Regions from separate parts of the Klebsiella variicola genome, predicted to be linked through region 1. Evidence: riboswitches for the same ligand, from Rfam matches in the RefSeq annotation. Region 1 holds a riboswitch; each other region holds the start of a gene.
What was found. Region 1 has a riboswitch for thiamine pyrophosphate ahead of thiM (hydroxyethylthiazole kinase). Riboswitches for the same ligand answer to the same signal wherever they lie in the genome.
Positions count from the first base shown of each region.

Region 2: another riboswitch for thiamine pyrophosphate. It lies ahead of tenA (thiaminase II); the one in region 1 lies ahead of thiM (hydroxyethylthiazole kinase).
Region 3: another riboswitch for thiamine pyrophosphate. It lies ahead of thiC (phosphomethylpyrimidine synthase ThiC); the one in region 1 lies ahead of thiM (hydroxyethylthiazole kinase).

Region 1 is NZ_CP010523.2:1,689,339-1,696,396, forward strand. Features, by position in the region: gene SP68_RS08025 (alkyl/aryl-sulfatase) at 1-1,813, opposite strand, end outside; TPP riboswitch at 2,044-2,141, shown strand; gene thiM (hydroxyethylthiazole kinase) at 2,176-2,949, shown strand; gene thiD (bifunctional hydroxymethylpyrimidine kinase/phosphomethylpyrimidine kinase) at 2,946-3,746, shown strand; gene fbaB (class I fructose-bisphosphate aldolase) at 3,894-4,946, shown strand; gene SP68_RS08045 (sugar-binding transcriptional regulator) at 5,028-5,969, opposite strand; gene dalD (D-arabinitol 4-dehydrogenase) at 6,176-7,058, shown strand, end outside.
Region 2 is NZ_CP010523.2:2,585,508-2,592,565, reverse strand. Features, by position in the region: gene SP68_RS12200 (TIM barrel protein) at 1-522, shown strand, start outside; gene SP68_RS12195 (Gfo/Idh/MocA family protein) at 536-1,708, shown strand; gene SP68_RS12190 (DUF4056 domain-containing protein) at 1,746-2,852, opposite strand; gene SP68_RS12185 (porin family protein) at 2,918-3,862, opposite strand; partial or broken gene SP68_RS12180 (BamA/TamA family outer membrane protein) at 3,881-4,136, opposite strand; TPP riboswitch at 4,437-4,538, shown strand; gene tenA (thiaminase II) at 4,607-5,302, shown strand; gene SP68_RS12170 (ABC transporter ATP-binding protein) at 5,299-6,027, shown strand; gene SP68_RS12165 (ABC transporter permease) at 6,024-6,764, shown strand; gene SP68_RS12160 (ABC transporter substrate-binding protein) at 6,789-7,058, shown strand, end outside.
Region 3 is NZ_CP010523.2:5,238,505-5,245,562, forward strand. Features, by position in the region: gene hemE (uroporphyrinogen decarboxylase) at 1-688, opposite strand, end outside; gene nudC (NAD(+) diphosphatase) at 729-1,502, opposite strand; gene SP68_RS24450 (Rsd/AlgQ family anti-sigma factor) at 1,596-2,093, shown strand; TPP riboswitch at 2,147-2,271, shown strand; gene thiC (phosphomethylpyrimidine synthase ThiC) at 2,358-4,253, shown strand; gene thiE (thiamine phosphate synthase) at 4,253-4,888, shown strand; gene thiF (thiazole biosynthesis adenylyltransferase ThiF) at 4,881-5,636, shown strand; gene thiS (sulfur carrier protein ThiS) at 5,620-5,820, shown strand; gene thiG (thiazole synthase) at 5,822-6,592, shown strand; gene thiH (2-iminoacetate synthase ThiH) at 6,589-7,058, shown strand, end outside.

The sequences.
Region 1 (7,058 bases):
TCAGGGTGGCATCCGCCTCTTTCGCTTCCGCATTCGCGGTGTGGTTCAGCACGCCGTTTTCCAGTTCCAGTTTATATTTACCGCCGTCATTGCCCAGATCGATATTGAACACCGACTTCGCGTTACCCGCTTTTTCGCCATTGATATGGACCGCCAGATAATCAAAGAACATTTCCGGGGTCATGGCGCGGACGGTGTCCGGGCTGGCGGTGTTCGGGGTCGGGCCTTTCACCACACCGTTACGCAGCTCCTGGGCGCCGGTGAGGTAGAAGTTACGCCACGGGCCGGATTCCGCCTGATAGCCTAACTGCTCCAGGGCATCGGCTTCCAGATTACGCGCCTGCTGGTTGTTGGGGTCGGCGAAGACAATTTTGCTGACCACCTGGGCGACCCAGCGGTAGTTACCCTGGTCGTAATCTTCTTTCGCTTTCTTCAGGATCGCATCCGCACCGCCCATATAATCGACGAATTTCTTCGCCGCTTCTTCCGGCGGCAGTTCGTCGAGGGTCGCCGGGTTGCCGTCGTACCAGCCGAGATACAGCACGTAGGTGGCTTTCACATCGTGGCTGACCGAGCCGTAGTAGCCGCGGTTAGCCCAGGTGTTGGCCAGACTGTCCGGCAGCTTAAAGTTAGCGGCGATTTCATCGCGGGTCAGGCCTTCGTTAGCCATCCGCAGGGTCTGGTCGTTGATGTAACGATACAGATCACGCTGGCTCTTCAGCAGGTTAACCACGTTTTCGTTGCCCCAGGTCGGCCAGTGGTGCTGAGCCATAATGATCTCAGCCTTATCGCCCCAGCGAACGATCGCCTGGTTGATATATTTCGACCACGGCAGCGGTTCACGGATCTTCGCCCCGCGCAGCGAGTAGGTGTTATGCAGGGTATGGGTGACGTCTTCTGCGGATTCGATCAGTTTCTTCTCTTCGATATACCACAGCATTTCTGACGGCGCTTCGGAGCCCGGCGCCAGCATAAAGTCGTAGGTCAGGCCGTCGATCACCTCTTTCTGGCCATCCTTGTCAATAATATTGGTTGGCGCAATCAGGGTGACGGTACCCGCAGAGGTGGTGGTGCCCAGCCCGGCGCCCACCTGGCCTTTGGCCTCTGGCTTCAGCAGGTTGCCGTACATATAACTGGCGCGGCGACTCATGACGTTCCCGGCCATGATGTTTTCCGCCACGGCAGCTTCCATAAAGCCGGCCGGCGCGTAGATTTTCACTTTGCCGGACTTCACATCCGCTTCATCAACCACACCGCGCACGCCGCCGTAGTGGTCAACGTGGCTGTGGGTGTAGATCACCGCGACGACCGGTTTTTTACCGCGGTTTTTGTAATACAGGTCCATGCCCACTTTGGCGGTTTCTGCCGAGACCAGCGGGTCAACGACGGTGATCCCCTCTTTACCCTCAATAATTGTCATATTGGAGAGATCGAGGTTGCGGATCTGGTAGACCCCGTCGGTCACTTCAAACAGGCCGCTGATGTTAATCAGCTGCGACTGGCGCCACAAACTCGGGTTCACCGTCTCCGGCGCTTTTTCCCCTTCTTTAATGAAGGCATACTGGCCCGGATCCCAGATGACATTGCCTTGTTCGCCTTTAATGACTTCCGGCGGCAGGGCGGCAATAAAGCCTTTATGCGCATTGGTGAAATCGGTGTTATCGGAGAAGGGGAGTTGATTGTAGAGGGCATCGTTCGCTTTTTTGGTCGCTTCGGTCGCCTCTTTGGCTGACGTGTCCGCCGAGGCGGCGAAAGCGAGACTATTTAACAAACCCGCTAACGCTAACCCTTTTACTATCGGGGTCAATTTCATTGGAATCCTCATTAATGGCATGGTTTATTCGGTTTTACCGATTTAACGCAGGTGGTTGTTTGTTACAGGTTTTTTAAATATAACCATGCATTAACATTCATCCAGTTTTGCTTACAAAAAATGCGTGTTTTACTCCTTTTGTAGTACTTACATAAACGGGAAAAGAAATCAGGTCGGCTTGTGTTACACCGCCACATTTCGTACCCTGCTGACTGAAAATGTTGTACCGCTTTTATGACTCGGGGTGCCCTTCTTCGTTGAAGGCTGAGAAATACCCGTACCACCTGATCTGGATAATGCCAGCGTAGGGAAGTCAGAGACCGCAGGGTCATTGCTTCTACCTCGTCTGGCGGGAGCAAACCATGCCTGAGCTGCTGAATCCCGCGCCTGTCGCGCACCTGCGCCATCTGCTGCGCGCCCATTCCCCCCTTGTGCACTGCATGACCAATGATGTGGTGCAGACCTTTACCGCCAATGTTCTGCTGGCCGTCGGCGCCTCGCCGGCGATGGTGATCGATCCCCGCGAAGCGGCGCAGTTTGCCGCTATCGCCGATGCGCTGTTAATTAACGTCGGTACCCTGACCGAAGATCGCGCCGTGGCGATGCGCGCCGCGGTGGAGCACGCCCGTCAGGCCGGCAGGCCCTGGACGCTGGATCCGGTGGCGGTCGGCGCCCTGACCGTGCGCACGGCCTTTTGTCATGAGCTGCTGGCCCTCCAGCCGGCGGCCATTCGCGGCAATGCCTCTGAAATTCTGGCGCTGGCCGGGATGAGCGCCGGCGGGCGCGGGGTGGATACCACCGATACGGCCGCCGCGGCGCTGCCGGCGGCCCAGGCGCTGGCTCGCCGGCTGGCTACCGTGGTGGCGGTCACTGGCGAGGTGGACTACGTCACCGACGGCGAGCGGGTGCTCAGCGTGGCGGGGGGTAATCCGCTGATGACCCGGGTGGTGGGCACCGGCTGCGCGCTGTCGGCGGTGGTGGCGGCGAGCGCGGCGCTGCCGGGAGACCGGCTGGAAAACGTGGCCGCCGCCTGCGGGCTGATGAAGCAGGCCGGGGAGATCGCCGCCCGTCAGGGAGGCCCTGGCAGCTTTATTCCGGCGTTTCTCGACGCGCTGTATCAGGAGGTGCAGGGATGAAATGCATCAACGCCCTGACCATCGCCGGCACCGATCCCAGCGGTGGGGCCGGTATCCAGGCCGATCTGAAAACCTTCTCCGCGCTGGGGGCCTATGGCTGCTCGGTGATCACCGCCCTGGTGGCGCAGAATACCCGCGGCGTGCAGTCGGTCTATCGCATCGAACCGGATTTTGTGGCCGCGCAGCTCGACTCGGTGTTCAGCGATGTGCGTATCGATACCACCAAAATCGGCATGCTGGCGGAGACCGATATTGTGGAAGCCGTGGCCGAGCGGCTGGCGCGCTACCGGGTGGCCAACGTGGTGCTGGATACCGTCATGCTGGCGAAAAGCGGCGATCCGCTGCTGTCGGCCTCGGCGGTGGAGACCCTGCGTCAACGATTGTTGCCGCAGGTGTCATTGATCACCCCGAACCTGCCGGAAGCGGCCGCGCTACTCGATGCCCCCCATGCGCGCACCGAGCGCGAGATGCTGGAGCAGGGGCGGGCGTTGCTGGCGCTGGGCTGCGGCGCGGTATTAATGAAGGGCGGCCATCTCGACGACGCCGAAAGCCCGGACTGGCTCTTCACCCGCGAAGGGGAACAGCGGTTTACCACGCCTCGCGTGCAGACCAAAAATACCCACGGCACCGGCTGCACGCTCTCCGCCGCGCTGGCGGCGCTGCGCCCCCGTCATGCGGACTGGGCGGCCACCGTCGCCGAGGCGAAGGCCTGGCTGTCGGCGGCCCTGGCGCAGGCCGACTCTCTGGAAGTGGGCCACGGCATCGGGCCGGTGCACCATTTCCACGCCTGGTGGTAAATGGCAGCGCAACGGGACAGCAGAATCTCCTGAAAAAATGGCCCCCCGGCTGGAAAATAGGCTAAGTCGGTACCAGGCTTAACCTGCCCAAAAAAATTGGGTTGGGATAATGCATGCCGGCTTCGGCCGGCCTTACGGGAGATTGCTATGACTGATATTACGCAGTTGCTGGGCAAAGATGCCGAGAGCCTGTTGCAGCACCGTTGTATAACCATTCCGGCCGACCAGCTGTATCTGCCTGGGGCAGATTATGTTGATCGGGTGATGGTGGATAATAACCGACCACCGGCGGTGCTACGCAATATGCAGACCCTGTACAATACCGGACGCCTGGGAGGAACCGGCTACCTTTCCATTCTGCCGGTTGACCAGGGCGTGGAGCACTCGGCGGGCGCCTCCTTTGCCGCCAACCCGCTGTACTTTGATCCGAAAAATATCGTCGAGCTGGCGATCGAAGCCGGCTGTAACTGCGTGGCGTCGACCTACGGCGTGCTGGCCTCGGTGTCGCGCCGCTACGCGCATCGCATCCCTTTCCTGGTGAAGCTCAACCATAACGAAACGCTGAGCTACCCCACCGAATACGACCAGACCCTCTACGCCAGCGTTGAGCAGGCGTTCAATATGGGGGCGGTGGCCGTGGGAGCGACGATCTATTTCGGCTCGGAACAATCGCGTCGTCAGATAGAAGAGATTTCCGCCGCCTTTGAGCGGGCCCATGAGCTGGGCCTGGTCACCGTGCTGTGGGCCTATCTGCGCAATTCGGCGTTCAAGAAAGATGGCGTCGACTATCATGTCTCCGCGGACCTGACCGGTCAGGCCAACCACCTGGCGGCCACCATCGGCGCCGATATCGTTAAGCAAAAAATGGCGGAGAATAACGGCGGCTACAAAGCGGTTAACTTCGGCTATACCGACGACCGGGTGTACAGCAAACTGACCAGCGATAACCCCATCGATCTGGTGCGCTACCAGCTGGCCAACTGCTATATGGGCCGCGCCGGGCTGATTAACTCCGGCGGCGCGGCGGGCGGGGAGACCGACCTTGCCGACGCGGTGCGCACAGCGGTGATCAATAAACGCGCCGGCGGTATGGGGCTGATCCTTGGTCGCAAAGCGTTTAAGAAATCGATGGCTGACGGCGTGAAGCTGATCAATGCCGTGCAGGACGTCTACCTTGACGGGAAAGTGACTATCGCCTGATAAGCACGAGTATCGTTGGGATCCCCGGTGGCGCGACGCGCACCGGGGTTACCGTTGTGTATGCGCCTTCAGGCCGCGCCGTTACCGCGTCAGCAGCCAGCGGGCGGTATGTTCATCGGTCACCAGACCATTGATCCAGCCGCCTTTAAGGGCCGCCAGGATCGCCGGTCGTTTGTATTCTCCACAGGCCGCGGCAATACGCGGGCAGTGGTTCTGACGGATATCATAGCTGGTGATCATGCGGTTGATCTCGCTGTCTACCACGTGGCCTTCCGCATCGATAAACCGTCCGAGGATCTCTCCGATGCCGCCGCGCGCGGTCAGCTCATCCATTTGCGCCTGATTGATAAACCCGTCTTTAAAGATCGGACTTTGCGTGCCCAGGGGACCAATGCCGACAAAAATCACGTCCGCCTCTTGTGCGACGCCGGAGACGCTGCGGAATAAGCGGTTGGTGCACCACATCTCATGCTCCTCCGCGCTCTGGGCGTAGCGCGGCGCCGGCCACTGATAGTACTTGGCCTTAATTTTGCGGGTCAGCAGCAGGGGCACGTCATCGTAATAATTGCACTGCCCGTCGGCGTTCATGGCGCTGATCAGCGCCACGCAGCGGGTATTCAGGCTGTCAAAATCGATGCGCTGCAGCGCTTTTTTCAGGGTCAGGCCCGAGCCCAGGCCGATGATTTTCTCCTTATCATCCTGCAGATAGCGAGCCATCAGCTGATAGCAGCCAAACGACACGCTGTCGAGGGTGCTTTCTTCGCTAAAGGCGGGGACCACATTGCACTCGATCAATCGATACTTTTCCTGCAGCAACTGCGCATAATCGAGGCAGTTTGCTACCGGATGGTGCAAATTAATCGACACTATCCCTTCTTCTTTCGCGGCGGCGATCAGCCGTTGCACCACCGGTCTGGAGGTGCCCAGCTGGCTGGCAATCTCGCTCTGATTCTGACCGGCGATGTAGTACATCCATGCGGCACGCACCTTCTGATCCAACCGGATATCGTCTTCTTTACTCATGGTTTCCCGCCCTAAGTTGCTGACCAGGGCTCGCAATTGGCCCGGCGAATACCCGCATTCTCGCCGTGGTTGGCATAACTGGCAAGCTTTTGCTCTTGTCTGGTCATTTGTAATTTAATTGGGTAATTGTTCTTTTGTGATCCGTGGCTCTTATTTTGGTCAAATGATCAATTACAGTGGCGCCATCAACTCAAGGAGAACAGAACATGAACAATCAATTCACATGGCTTCATATCGGTCTGGGTTCTTTTCATCGCGCGCATCAGGCGTGGTATCTGCATCGTCTGATAGCGTCCGGGGATAAGCGCTGGCACATCGCGGCAGGAAATATTCGTAACGACGCCGAGCAGGTGGTGCAGGCGCTGGCGGCGCAGGGAGGACGTTACGTCCTGGAGACCGTCAGCCCGGAAGGGGAGCGCGAATATGAAGAAATTACTTCTATCCAGAAATTGCTGCCGTGGCAGGCCGGGCTGCAGCCGCTGATTAACGAAGGGGCGAACCCGCAGACCAAAGTTATCGCCTTTACTGTGACGGAAGGGGGGTACTACCTGAACACCCGCCATCAGCTGGAAACCAGTAACCCCGATCTGCAGGCCGACCTGCAAGGCGAGTGCAAAACCATTTATGGCACCCTCGCGCGGATCCTGGAGAAGCGCATGGCCGACGACGCCGGGCCGCTGACCCTGCTCAACTGCGACAACGTGCGCCACAACGGCGAGCGTTTCCACGACGGCATGGTCGAGTTCCTGCAGCTCACCGGCAAACAGGCGGTGATTGACTGGATGGCGGCCAATACCACCTGTCCGAACACCATGGTGGACCGCATCACCCCGCGTCCGGCGGCCGATCTGCCGGCCCGTATCAAAGCGCAAACCGGGATTGATGACAAAGCGCCGGTGATGGGGGAGACCTTTATCCAGTGGGTGGTGGAGAACCACTTCCGTGATGCCCGCCCGAACCTGGAAGCGGTCGGCGTGGAGATGGTCGAGTCGGTCATCCCGTATGAAGAGGCGAAAATCCGCATTCTGAACGCGTCGCACAGCTGCATTGCCTGGGCGGGAACCTTAATTGGCCAGCAGTATATTCATG
Region 2 (7,058 bases), 900 kb from region 1:
CCACGTCTTGATGACAAAGACTGGCAGCGCATGATGGCGCACATTACCGCCCTCAGCACCCTCGCCTGGCAGGAGTACGGTGTGCGGGCGGTTATCCATCCCCACGCCGGGGGCTGCATCGAATTTGCGGATGAAATCGAGCGGCTGGCGAACGATATTCCACACGACGTCGCGGGATTGTGTCTGGATACCGGGCATCTCTACTACGCCGGTATGGATCCGCTCGACTGGCTGGATCGCTATTACGCACGACTCGACTACCTGCACTTCAAGGATGTGGATCCGCAGGTTTACCAGCGCGCCATCGCCGAGGGCATCGACTTTTTCACCGCCTGCGCCGAAGGGGTAATGTGCCCGCTCGGCAGCGGCGCCATTGACTATCCGGCCATCAAAGACTTTCTCGCCCGCCGAGGATATCAGGGCTGGATAACCATTGAACAAGAGCGCGACCCGCGCCATGCCGCAGGCAGCCTGCAGGCGGTCACGGAAAGTCTGCGCTATCTGCGCGACGTGGGATTCTGACAGGAGACGCAACATGATTAACGGTTTAAAACCTCTCGATCGCACCCTGCGCTGGGGCATGGTCGGCGGCGGCGGCAGCAGCCAGATCGGCTATATTCACCGCTCAGCGGCGCTGCGTGATAACACCTTTACGCTGCTGGCCGGCGCCTTTGATATTGATGCCGAACGCGGACGCCAGTTCGGCCAACAGCTGGGGGTGGATCCCGACCGCTGTTACGCCGACTACCAGAGCCTGTTCCGCGGTGAAGCGGAGCGTCCGGACGGCATTCAGGCGGTGTCGATTGCTACACCAAATAACACCCATTATGCCATCTGCCGGGCGGCGCTGGAGGCTGGGCTGCACGTGGTGTGCGAAAAGCCGCTGTGCTTCAGCAGCGAGGAAGCAGACGAACTGGTGGCGCTCAGCCAGCGGCAGCACAAGATCATCGGGGTAACCTACGGCTATGCCGGCCACCAGCTGATCCTGCAGGCCCGACAGATGATCGCCGACGGGCTGCTGGGCGACATCCGTATCGTCAATATGCAGTTTGCCCACGGTTTTCACGCCCAGCCGGTGGAGCTGGAAAACGCCAGTACCCGCTGGCGGGTCGATCCTCGCTTTGTCGGCCCCAGCTATGTTCTGGGCGACCTGGCCACTCATCCGCTGTTTCTGGTTGAAACCATGGCTCCGCAGCTGAACATCACCCGGCTGATGTGCGCCAGACAAAGCTTCGTCAAAAGCCGCGCGCCGCTGGAAGATAACGCCCATGTGCTGATGGAGTATGACAACGGCGCCGTTGGCTCGCTGTGGAGCTCCGCCGTTAACTGCGGCTCCATGCACGGACAAAAGGTGCGTATCGTCGGTGAAAAAGCCAGTCTCGAATGGTGGGATGAACAGCCCAACCAGCTGCGCTATGAAATCCAGGGCGAGCCGGTGCGTATCCTCGAGCGCGGCATGGACTATCTCGATCCGCTGGCGCGTCAGGATGACCGCATCGGCGGCGGCCATCCGGAGGGACTGTTTGAGGCATGGTCGAATCTCTATCGCCGTTTCGCCATCGCCATGGATGCCGCCGACCGTCGCGACGAAGCGCTGCTGGCCGACTTCTGGTATCCGGACGCTCGCGCCGGCGCGTTCGGCGTGCGCTGGGTGGAAAACTGCGTACGGTCTGCCGACAACGGCGCCTGCTGGGTCGACTTCCGCTAACTCACTGGCTCAGGGCGCTCGCCCTGAGCCTTTACGGCTATTTTTCAATTCGTGACAGCTGGGTCTTATCCGCCTTACGTGCGCTATCCGCCAGCGCCTGGAACGCGCCGGCGCCATAGTATTGCGCGGGAACCGGCAGCGCCTGCATATCATGCCCTGGGTAGATCTGCAGTTCGCCGAGGTCGCGTAAGCGGAACCCCCCAACCTGCTCCGGCATGGTCAGGCGATACGGCGGCAGGGTTTCGAAAGGGACCGGCGTCGGCAGCCGATTTTCCTGCAGATCGTAGTTACGCTTCAGCACCAGAAACTTATCCGGCACCCGCCGGTGACTGTTCCACCAGTCGCCGTCGATCCGCTGAAACATCGCTTCCGTCTCCCCTCTCGTCGCCACCATCAGTCGGGTCATCGCCTGTTTCAGCGCCGTATCCATGGCCTGGTTATAGTCTTCCAGCGAACCACCGTGGCCGCTGAGGATCACGTTAATCGCCAGCCTGGCGCCGAGTAAATTGGAGTAGAGATCCTCCGGCGAAAAAGCGGAGACCTCCTCAGAAAACCCGGGGACCGACTGGAAGCCATACCACTGGGCAATCTCATGCCATTGGGCAATTTCGAAGGCCAGATGACCCGCCAGCCAGGCGGCCAACTGATAGCGCTGCCTGACGCCCGCCGGCGGCGTAAAGGCATTCAGCTGAACGCGGCGTACGCCCAGCTCTTCACTGTAGAAGATCCGCCCCGCCTGGCCCAGCGTCGGCGCAATACGATTGAACAGATAGAAGGTGTAGTCCGCCGTATCGCGCACATGGGCGATATCAATAAACCCGCCGCGACGGGTATAGATGAGCCCGTTCTGCTCCTCGCTGAGCCCCAGCAGGTTTTTCACCGCCCCGAACGCGCTATCGTTGTAATGGTGCTTGCCCAGCGTATCCAGGGTCAGCACATTGCCAATCTGGTATACCGGGATCGGGATGCCCACCGCGCGCACGTGCAGGTCGTAACCAAAAGCGCAGCACGGTCGCAGCGACTCCGGCGGCGGCAGCTCACCCAGGGTGGGCACCGGATGGATCGCCGTCACAGCGGGCAGCACCGGATCCTGCGCCAGCGCCGGCAGCGACAGTGCAAACAGCAGCCATAAGGCTTTACGCATCAACAGCCTCTCCACAACAACAAAAGAGCGCGCATCTTACCGGCAGATGACGCCAGCAGTTTTAGTTAAAAACGGTATTCACCGGAGACAAAGAAGCTATTGCGCTCGTTAAAACCAAATTCAGTCAGCACGTTAAAGTTTTTGGTGACTTCATACTGGGCGCCAATCAGCATATTCCAGGGTGAGGTTAGCTTCTGCTTGACGTCGAATTTCCCCTCGCCGTCTTTATTGACTGCGGCAATCAGGGGCTGAAGCTCTGGCGGCATATGCAGGTCGGCCAGATCGCCTTTAAACTCCTGCTGCACGTCCTGATACATGCTCCCGACCCACAGGCTGAGGTGGGACGGCCCGTCGATCCCGTGAAAACTGAAGCGGTAGCCGACGCGCGGCGAGACGGTGACCGCCGAGATGCTGCCGTCGAGAATATCGAAATCGGTACGGGTGTAGTTAGTGTCTACTAACCCGAACCAGTTGCCGTATCCCCCGGCGAGCGTAAAGCCGGTTCCCCAGGTGGTTCCTTTGAAATCAAGCGTAAAATCAATATTCTGCAGTTTTCCGCTCTGATAAAGCTGGTGAACCGCGCCGGCGATCACCCGATCCAGACCGCGAAACTGCGAAGGATCCGAATCCACGGAGACCTGGGAGACAGACGCCCCGCGGGTATGCCCCACCAGCCCGTAAACGTTGAGAAACGGAAAGACCCACATATCGAGGCGCAGGTTTTCGGTTTTGCTCTTCTCGCGGGTGTGCCCGGCATCGATGGCGAACATATCGCTGGGAATGGGATGGTTGCCCAGCTTAAGCCCGGAAAAGGTAATACTGTCGACCATGATATCCTGACGGATATTCATATAGCTCAGGTTGACGCCGTAGGGTAACGGGATCGAATACCCCCGGGCGCGTGCCTCATCTCCCCATATCGGAAAATAGCTGTCGCTCTCGCTCTGCTCCGCGGCCGACGCGCCACAGGCCGCCAACAGCAGCGTTAACACCGTTCCGGATGCTCTCATTGTTATTCTCATGTGTAGTTATAAACCCGAACCGACATTGCAATAGACCGCCTGCTCATGCTCACTGAACGCCACGTCAATCCCGGTACGCAAACCGTACTGCCGTGCAATCAGGTAACGAAAACCGGCCCCCCATGCCACCTCTGACTGTTCCGCTGGCGTGCGCGCCGCGCACCCCGCGCCAACGAATCCCTGCAGGATCCAGCGCGGGGTGAAGGCCCAGGGAGGTTTGCGCCGTGACCACGTCGTCGCCCTGATAGCGGTAGCGCGAAATAGGGACATCAAAGGGTTATCATGGTGGATGAATGACTGATTAATGGCCCGCGACCGCCAGTGCGGACAACAGGAATTTCATGCTTACTCCGGGGCTTTGGGGACGCACGACACGCCTCACGAACAGTATTAACGCGACGGGGTAATGAAAATATAACGTATGAGAATAATGCTCACCAACGCGCAGTCGCCTGTTTTTCGGGTATTTTTAAACGAAAAAGTGCTGGCTATCACAGAAAAATGCCATCGCGATACAGGGCAGCGCGGTGATTGTATTCAAAAGGTGAATATCGTATAACATAGCGCTACCGAGGGGTGTCCCGTGAGGGCTGAGATGGCGCAAGCCGAACCCTTTGAACCTGATCTGGGTCATGCCAGCGAAGGGACGGGTCGGCAATTTTGCCTGCATTACCGCCATTGCCTGTTCACACCCCTGCACGCCCGGATCTCCCCTGAATATCTGGAGGTCCTGTGATAATTCCCGCGTTTAGCCATGGTCTTTATGGCCGTTTACGCCAGCTGGCCGCCGCTGACTGGCAGCACTATGTGGCGCATCCTTTCGTCCAGCAGCTTGCCGAGGGCACCCTGGCGGAAAGCGCATTTCGTCGCTACCTGACCCAGGATTATCTGTTTCTGATCCACTTTGCCCGCAGCTATGCGCTGCTGGTGAGTAAACTGCGCACGCTGCCGGAGATGCGGGCCGCGGCCGCCTCAATGAACGCCATCCTCAACGAACTGCCGCTGCACGTCGGTTACTGCGCTCAGTGGGGCATTAGCGAGCAGGAGATGGCTACCCAGCCTGAAGCGCCGGAAACCATTAACTATACCCGCTACGTGCTGGATATTGGCCACTCGGGTGACGCGCTGGATCTACTGGTCGCGCTGATGCCCTGCGTGGCCGGTTATGCGGAAATCGGTCTCGGCCTGCTGCAGCATCCCGCCACCCGACTGGACGATAACCCCTACGCCTCGTGGATCCGCAACTATGGCGATGAAGGCTATCTGCACGGCGTCAATGCCGCGCTGGCGCTGCTGGAAACGGTATGGCAGCAGCGCGGGAGCGAGGCCCGGATCACTGAGCTGAGCGAGATTTTCACCACCGGCACCCGCCTTGAGGCGCAGTTCTGGCAGATGGGCCTCAACGCGACAGCGGAGACCCGGGCGTGACTGCGCCGGGTATCGAGGTCCGTGGCCTGAGCCTGCATTTCGGCGACCGTCGGTTGTTCGACAACCTGTCGTTTACGGTCCCCGGCGGGCAGTGGGTGTCGCTCCTCGGCGCCAGCGGGGCCGGCAAAACCAGCCTGCTGCGGGTGATGGCCGGTCTGGCGCCCGCCACCCGGGGAGAAGTGGTCGCCAGCGATGGGCAGCCTATTCAGGGCCGTCTGGCGTGGATGGGGCAGAAAGATCTGCTCTACCCCTGGCTGAGCGTCCGGGACAACGTCGCCCTCGGCGCGCGGCTGCGCGGTGAAAAAGTCGATCGTGCCCGGGTCGCCGCCCTGCTTGATCAGGTTGAGCTCTCGTCCTGCGCCGACGCCCGGCCGGCAACCCTCTCCGGCGGCATGCGTCAGCGCGCCGCGCTGGCCCGCACCCTGTATGAGGACCGCCCCATCGTGCTGATGGATGAGCCTTTCTCGGCGCTGGATACCCTCACCCGCACGCGCATTCAAACTCTGGCCGCCACCCTGCTGGCTGGTCGCACGGTGGTGCTGATCACCCACGATCCGCAGGAGGCCTGCCGGCTGAGCCACCGCCTGCTGGTCCTCTCGGCGCCCGACGGCGACATCGATGACAGCCATCACCTTGCCGGCACACCTCCGCGCGCGCCGGACGCGCCCGATCTCTTGAACAGCCAGGCCGCCCTGCTGCAGCAACTGATGAGGGCTCATCCATGACCGGACGTCTCTGGCGGGGCAGCATGGTGTTCTGCGGGTTGATGATCCTCTGGGGTCTGGCCAGCCGCAGCGGCATTCCTCACTTTCTTTTACCCTCCCCGATGGCGGTCGCCGAGGCGCTGTGGGTTAATCGCGCCTATCTCGGCTGGCACACGCTTATCACGCTCAGTGAGATCCTGAGCGGCCTGGCGCTGGGCGTGACGCTCGGCGTCACCCTGGCGCTGGGTATGATCCTCTCTCCGCGCCTGCAGCGCTGGCTGATGCCGCTGGTCCTCACCAGTCAGGCGATCCCGGTCTTTGCCCTCGCCCCGCTGCTGGTGCTGTGGCTGGGCTTTGGCATGAGCGCCAAAGTGGCGATGGCCGTGCTGGTGATTTTCTTTCCGGTGACTTCCGCCTTCTTTGATGGCTTGCGACGGGTCAACCAGGAATATCTCGATCTGGCGCGCAGCATGAACGCCTCCTTCGGCGCTCAGCTGCGGCATGTCCGCCTGATGGCTGCCCTGCCTGCGCTGGGCTCGGGCCTGCGGATGGCGGCGGCGGTGGCGCCCATCGGCGCGATTATCGGCGAATGGGTCGGCTCCGCTGAGGGGCTGGGCTACGTCATGCTCAATGCCAATGCGCGGCTGCAAACCGATATCTGCTTCGCCGCGCTGTTTATTTTAGTGCTACTGACCCTCCTGCTGTGGCTGGCGGTAGATACCCTGCTACACCGGCTGATCGACTGGTCACCGGAATAAAGATGAAGTAATAAAGGAAAACAGATGAAAAAGTCGCTTTTCGCCGGGGCAACCCTGACGGCCCTGGTCAGCGGCCACGCGCTGGCCAATGAACCGCTGACGCTGGTGCTGGACTGGTACATTAACCCCGACCATGCGCCGATTATGGTGGCCGAGCAGATCGGCGCCTTTAAGGCTCAGGGGCTGGACGTCAAGATTGTCCCTCCCTCCGATCCCGCGCTGCCTCCCCGCATGGTGGCCGCCCGTCAGGCGGATCTGGCCATCACCTACCAGCCGCAGGTGCACTTCTTCGCT
Region 3 (7,058 bases), 2.0 Mb from region 1:
TTTTATGCATGTAGTAGAGCGAGAACTGCTGATAGTCGCGACCGGTCAGCACCCCGCCCCAGGTGTCGAAAATCATCACCGACTGCGCGCCGGCTTTGATCTGCGCGTTGAGGTACAGGGTGACGCTCTTCGCCAGCTTCTCCAGCAGCGCATGCAGCGCCTGCGGTTCGGCGTACATCATCTTTTTGATCACAGTGAACGCTTTGCTGCTGCCGCCTTCCACCATATAGGTCGCCAGCGTCCAGGGGCTACCGGAGAAGCCGATCAGCGGCACTTCGCCTTTCAGTTCGCGGCGAATGGTACGCACGGCGTTCATGACATAGCCCAGTTCCTGCTCCGGATCCGGGATTGGCAGCTTGTCGACGTCGGCTTTGCTTTTTATCGGCGAGGTGAAGCGCGGACCTTCGCCAGCTTCAAAGTACAGCCCCAGACCCATGGCGTCCGGGATCGTCAGGATGTCCGAAAAGAGGATCGCCGCATCCAGCGGGTAACGGCGCAGCGGCTGGAGCGTCACTTCGCAGGCCAGCTCGGCATTTTTACACAGCGACATAAAGTCGCCCGCTTGCGCACGGGTGGCTTTGTACTCCGGTAAATAGCGGCCCGCCTGGCGCATCATCCACACCGGGGTGACATCAACCGGCTGACGCAGCAGCGCGCGCAGGTAACGATCGTTTTTCAGTTCGGTCATTTTTACATTCCTTTAGCGTTGATGCGCCCAGTGTAACATGTCACTCGAACTCTGCCCGACACATCGCCACCGTATCTTCGATAAGCCGACGCGCCACCGTGCCCGGCGGTGGCAGGAGCGGTAGATTGTCATAGCGGTACCAGTCCGCGGTCAGCAGCTCTTTTTTGTCGACCACGATATCGCCATCCGCGTAATCCGCCATAAAGGCGGTCATCAGCGACTGCGGGAACGGCCACGGCTGAGAGGTCACATAGCGCAGGTTTTTCACCTTGATGCCGCTCTCCTCCATCACCTCGCGGGCCACTGCCTGCTCAAGGGTTTCACCCACTTCGACAAACCCGGCCAGCACGGTGTGCACGCCGTTACGATGGCGGGTATGTTGCGCCAACAGGATCGAATCATCGCGACGGATAGCGACGATAATGCAGGGGGCAATTTGCGGGTAATAGCGTTCACGGCAGTGGCTGCACAGCATCGCCCATTCGCTTTTGCTGGCATGCATCGGATGGCCACAGTAGCCGCAAAATTTATGCGATCGATAAAATTCGGCGAGCTGGATCCCTCGCCCCGCCAGCTGGAAGAGACCCGGATCCTGATCCAGAACCTGGCGTAACGATCCCATGTCATGGCGGCGATCCTGGCGCACCATCCAGACGGACTCGCCCTGCCACTCGCCAATATGCAGCGCATGCTGTCCGACAAGATCGAAATTAACCGCTTCGCCATGTGGTAATTCTCCACCAGGCAACCATAATTTTTGTTCGTGACTGACAACCCACCAGCCGCGATCTAATTTTTCAATAATACGATCCATATCTATTGCACTACCTTTGCTTCACTGGCATGTTGTTAACATTATATTTACATTTTGGTGAGCAGATTTAAATCAAAACTAGCGGAGTCAATCATGCTAAACCAGCTGGAAAATCTGACGGAGCGCGTTGGCGGTAGTAATGAACTGGTCGATCGCTGGCTACAAGTGCGTAAGCATCTGCTCGTGGCTTACTACAATCTGGTTGGCCTGAAACCGGGCAAAGAGTCATTTATGCGGCTAAACGAAAAGGCGCTGGATGACTTTTGCCAAAGTCTGGTGGATTACCTCTCATCCGGTCATTTTAGTATTTATGAACGCATTATTGGCGAAATGGAAGGCGATACCCCACTTTTAGCCGCCACCCGGCTTTATCCACAGCTGGAAGCCAATACCCAGCAGATGATGGACTACTACGATACCTGCCTCGAAAACGCTATCGATCACGATAACTACCTTGAATTTCAGCAGGCGCTGTCGGATATCGGCGAGTCGCTGGAAGCACGTTTCGCGCTGGAGGATAAACTGATCGCCCTCGCCGTCGCGCATAATCTGAGCAACGACGTGCGCGATAATATTGCGCCGACCGCTTGAGTTGTGCGCAATTAACGAGTAGTTTACCTCCGTTCCCCCTCTCCGGAGGGGACGTCATCTTGTCGGAGTGCCTATTTTCCATGCGCTGGCTAAAGTGGAAAAGGCTGAGACCGTTAATTCGGGATCCGCGGAACCTGATCAGGCTAATACCTGCGAAGGGAACAAGAGTAAACTGCTGGTCGCACCTGTCCGTTCTGGATCGGTCGCATCTGTTACTCCATCCGTCGTCTGACAAGCCATCTCCTTTTTTAACTGGAATGCGCTATGTCTACTACCAAACTCACCCGTCGGGAACAACGCGAGCACGCGCAGCGATTCATTGATACGCTGGCAGGTACCGCTTTTCCCAATTCACGCCGCATCTACGTTCACGGCTCACAAGCGGATATCCGCGTCCCGATGCGTGAAATTGAGCTCAGCCCGACCCTCGTCGGCGGCGATAAAGATAACCCCCGGTACGAAGCCAATGAACCGATCCCGGTATATGACACCTCCGGCCCTTATGGCGACCCGGATATTGGCATTGATGTCCGCCAGGGGCTGGCAAAGCTGCGCCAGCCGTGGATCGACGCGCGTAACGACTGCGCTCCGCTCAGCGAACGCAGCTCGGCCTATACCAAAGCGCGGCTGGCCGATGACGGTCTCGATGAGCTGCGCTTCAGCGGCCTGCTGACGCCCAAACGCGCCGTCGCCGGGAAATGCGTTACCCAACTGCACTACGCCCGCCAGGGGATCGTCACCCCGGAGATGGAGTTCATCGCCATTCGCGAAAACATGGGTCGCGAACGTATCCGCAGCGAGGTTCTGCGCCAGCAGCATGCCGGGGAAGGCTTCGGTGCCCGCCTGCCGGAAAACATTACCCCCGAGTTCGTCCGCGATGAAGTTGCCGCCGGACGCGCCATCATCCCCGCCAACATCAACCACCCGGAATCTGAGCCGATGATTATCGGCCGCAATTTCCTGGTGAAAGTGAATGCCAATATCGGCAACTCGGCGGTGACCTCTTCCATCGAAGAGGAGGTGGAAAAACTGGTCTGGTCAACCCGCTGGGGCGCCGACACGGTGATGGACCTCTCCACCGGCCGCTATATCCACGAGACCCGCGAGTGGATCCTGCGCAACAGCCCGGTGCCGATTGGTACCGTCCCGATTTACCAGGCGCTGGAGAAGGTCAACGGCATTGCCGAGAACCTGACCTGGGAAGCCTTCCGCGATACCCTGCTGGAACAGGCCGAACAGGGCGTCGACTACTTCACGATTCACGCCGGCGTACTGCTGCGCTACGTGCCGATGACCGCGAAGCGCCTGACAGGTATCGTGTCGCGCGGTGGTTCCATCATGGCCAAGTGGTGCCTGTCGCATCATCAGGAAAACTTCCTCTACCAGCACTTCCGCGAAATCTGTGAAATCTGCGCCGCCTATGACGTGTCGCTGTCCCTCGGCGATGGTCTGCGCCCCGGCTCGATCCAGGACGCCAACGACGAGGCGCAGTTCGCCGAGCTGCATACGCTGGGCGAACTGACGAAAATCGCCTGGGAGTATGACGTGCAGGTGATGATTGAAGGCCCCGGCCACGTGCCGATGCAGATGATCCGCCGCAATATGACCGAAGAGCTGGAGCATTGCCACGAAGCGCCATTCTACACCTTAGGCCCGCTCACCACCGACATCGCGCCGGGCTACGACCATTTCACTTCCGGTATCGGCGCGGCAATGATTGGCTGGTTTGGCTGCGCGATGCTGTGCTACGTCACGCCAAAAGAGCATCTCGGCCTGCCCAACAAAGAGGATGTGAAACAGGGGCTGATTACCTACAAAATCGCCGCCCACGCCGCCGACCTCGCGAAAGGCCACCCCGGGGCGCAGATCCGCGACAACGCGATGTCCAAAGCGCGTTTCGAATTCCGCTGGGAAGACCAGTTCAACCTCGCGCTCGACCCCTTCACCGCGCGGGCCTATCACGATGAAACCCTGCCGCAGGAGTCCGGCAAGGTCGCCCATTTCTGCTCCATGTGCGGGCCGAAATTCTGTTCGATGAAAATCACCCAGGAAGTCCGCGACTACGCCGCGAAGCAAAATATCGAAGCTGGCATGGCCGATATGTCGCATCACTTCCGCGCCCGTGGCGGCGAAATCTACCTGAAACAGGAGGAAGCCTGATGTATCAACCTGATTTTCCACCCGTCCCATTTCGTCTTGGACTCTACCCGGTGGTTGACAGCGTGGCGTGGATTGAGCGCCTGCTGGAGGCGGGAGTGCGTACTCTTCAACTGCGCATCAAAGACCAACGTGACAGCGACGTGGAGGATGACGTGATCGCCGCCATCGCCCTTGGCCGCCGCTATCACGCCCGGTTGTTCATTAACGATTACTGGCAGCTGGCGATTAAGCATCAGGCCTACGGGGTACACCTGGGGCAAGAAGATCTGGAAACCACCGATCTGAGCGCTATCCGCAAAGCCGGACTGCGTCTCGGCGTCTCCACTCACGACAATATGGAAATTGATGTCGCGCTGGCGGCGCGCCCCTCTTACATCGCGCTGGGCCACGTCTTCCCGACGCAAACCAAACAGATGCCTTCCGCGCCGCAGGGCCTCGACCAGCTAGCCAGACATATTCAACGCCTGGCGGATTACCCCACCGTCGCGATCGGCGGCATCAGTCTGGAAAAAGCGCCGGGCGTACTGGCGACCGGCGTCGGCAGCATCGCGGTAGTCAGCGCTATTACCCAGGCGGCGGACTGGCGGGCAGCAACAGACCAGCTGCTGGCGCTGGCGGGAGCAGGCGATGAATGATCACGACTTTATGCGCTATAGCCGCCAGATGCTGCTGGAGGATATTGCCATCGAGGGGCAGCAGAAACTGTTAGCCAGCCGGGTGCTGATTATCGGCCTTGGCGGGCTGGGCTCCCCGGCGGCGCTCTATCTTGCCGGAGCGGGCGTCGGGACGCTGACCCTGGCCGATGACGACGCCGTGCATCTCAGCAACCTGCAGCGGCAGATCCTGTTCACCAGCGAAGATATCGACCGGCCAAAAGCCGCGGCGGCAAAGACCCGGCTCAGTCAGCTAAACCCGCAGATCAAACTGGTTGCGCTCCAGCAACGTCTGAGCGGCGAGGCGCTGCGCGCTGAGGTGGCGAAAGCGGACGTGGTGCTGGACTGCACCGATAACATGGTGACCCGCCAGGCAATCAACGCCGCCTGTGTGGCCCTCGACACCCCGTTAGTGACCGCCAGCGCCGTCGGCTTCGGCGGTCAGTTGATGGTATTGACGCCCCCCTGGACGCAGGGCTGCTATCGCTGCCTGTGGCCGGATAGCGACGAACCGCAGCGCAACTGCCGCACCGCGGGGATCGTCGGCCCGGTCGTCGGCATGATGGGCACGCTGCAGGCGCTGGAGGCGATTAAGCTGATCAGCGGCATGACGACGCCGCGTAATACCCTGCGGCTGTTCGACGCCCGCACCAGCAACTGGCGTAATCTGGCGCTACAGCGCTCCCGGAATTGCCCGGTGTGCGGAGGGCGGCATGCAGATTTGGTTTAACGACGAGCCGCTGGCATGTGCCGACAATCTCAGCGTCAGCGCCCTGCTGACCCAGCTCGAACAGCTGCAGCCGGGCGTTGCGCTGGCGCTTAATCAACACATCCTGCCGCGCGACCGGTGGGAAGATCATCTCTTACAGGAAGGCGATCGGATCCTGCTTTTTCAGGTTATCGCTGGAGGCTGACATGTTACGTATTGCAGACAAAACGTTTGAATCCCATCTTTTTACCGGTACCGGCAAATTCGCCGCCCCGGAGGTGATGGTTGAGGCGATTCGCGCCTCGGGAAGCCAGCTGGTGACGCTGGCGATGAAGCGCGTCGATTTACGCCAGAACAATGACGCGATTCTCGCGCCGCTGCTGGCGGCGGGCGTTAACCTGCTGCCGAATACCTCAGGCGCCAAGACGGCGGAAGAGGCGGTGTTTGCCGCCCGCCTGGCGCGGGAAGCCCTGGGCACCCACTGGCTGAAGCTGGAGATCCACCCGGATGCCCGCTGGCTGCTGCCTGACCCGATTGAAACCCTGAAGGCAGCGGAGCTGCTGGTGCGCGAAGGGTTCGTCGTCCTGCCCTACTGCGGCGCCGATCCGGTGCTGTGTAAACGGCTGGAAGAGGTTGGCTGCGCGGCGGTGATGCCGCTGGGCGCGCCGATCGGCTCCAATCAGGGGCTGGAAACCAAAGCCATGCTGGAGATTATTATCGAGCAGGCGGCGGTACCGGTGGTGGTCGATGCCGGAATTGGCGTGCCGAGCCATGCGGCGCAGGCGCTGGAGATGGGCGCAGATGCGGTGCTGGTCAATACCGCCATTGCCGTCGCCGACGACCCCGTGACCATGGCCCGCGCCTTCCGTATGGCAGTCGATGCCGGATTACTGGCGCGTCAGGCCGGACCGGGGGCACGCAGTACGCAGGCGCAGGCCACCAGCCCGCTGACCGGATTCCTGGAGGCGCTGGCATGAAAACCTTCAGCGATCGCTGGCGGGAGCTGGAGTGGGACGACATCCGCCTGCGCATCAACAGCAAAACCGCCGCCGACGTCGAACGGGCGCTGGCGGCCAAACAGCTCACCCGTGACGACATGATGGCCCTGCTTTCACCGGCGGCGGCCAACTATCTTGAACCGCTGGCCCAGCGCGCGCAGCGGCTCACCCGGCAGCGCTTCGGCAATACCGTCAGCTTTTACGTACCACTGTATCTCTCCAACCTGTGCGCCAATGACTGCACCTACTGCGGCTTCTCAATGAGCAATCGCATTAAGCGCAAGACGCTGGATGCCGCCGAGATTGCCCGCGAGTGCGCCGCGATCCGCGACCTGGGCTTTGAGCATCTGCTGCTGGTGACCGGCGAACATCAGGGCAAGGTGGGAATGGATTATTTCCGCCAGCACCTGCCGGCTATCCGCAGCCAGTTTGCCTCGCTGCATAT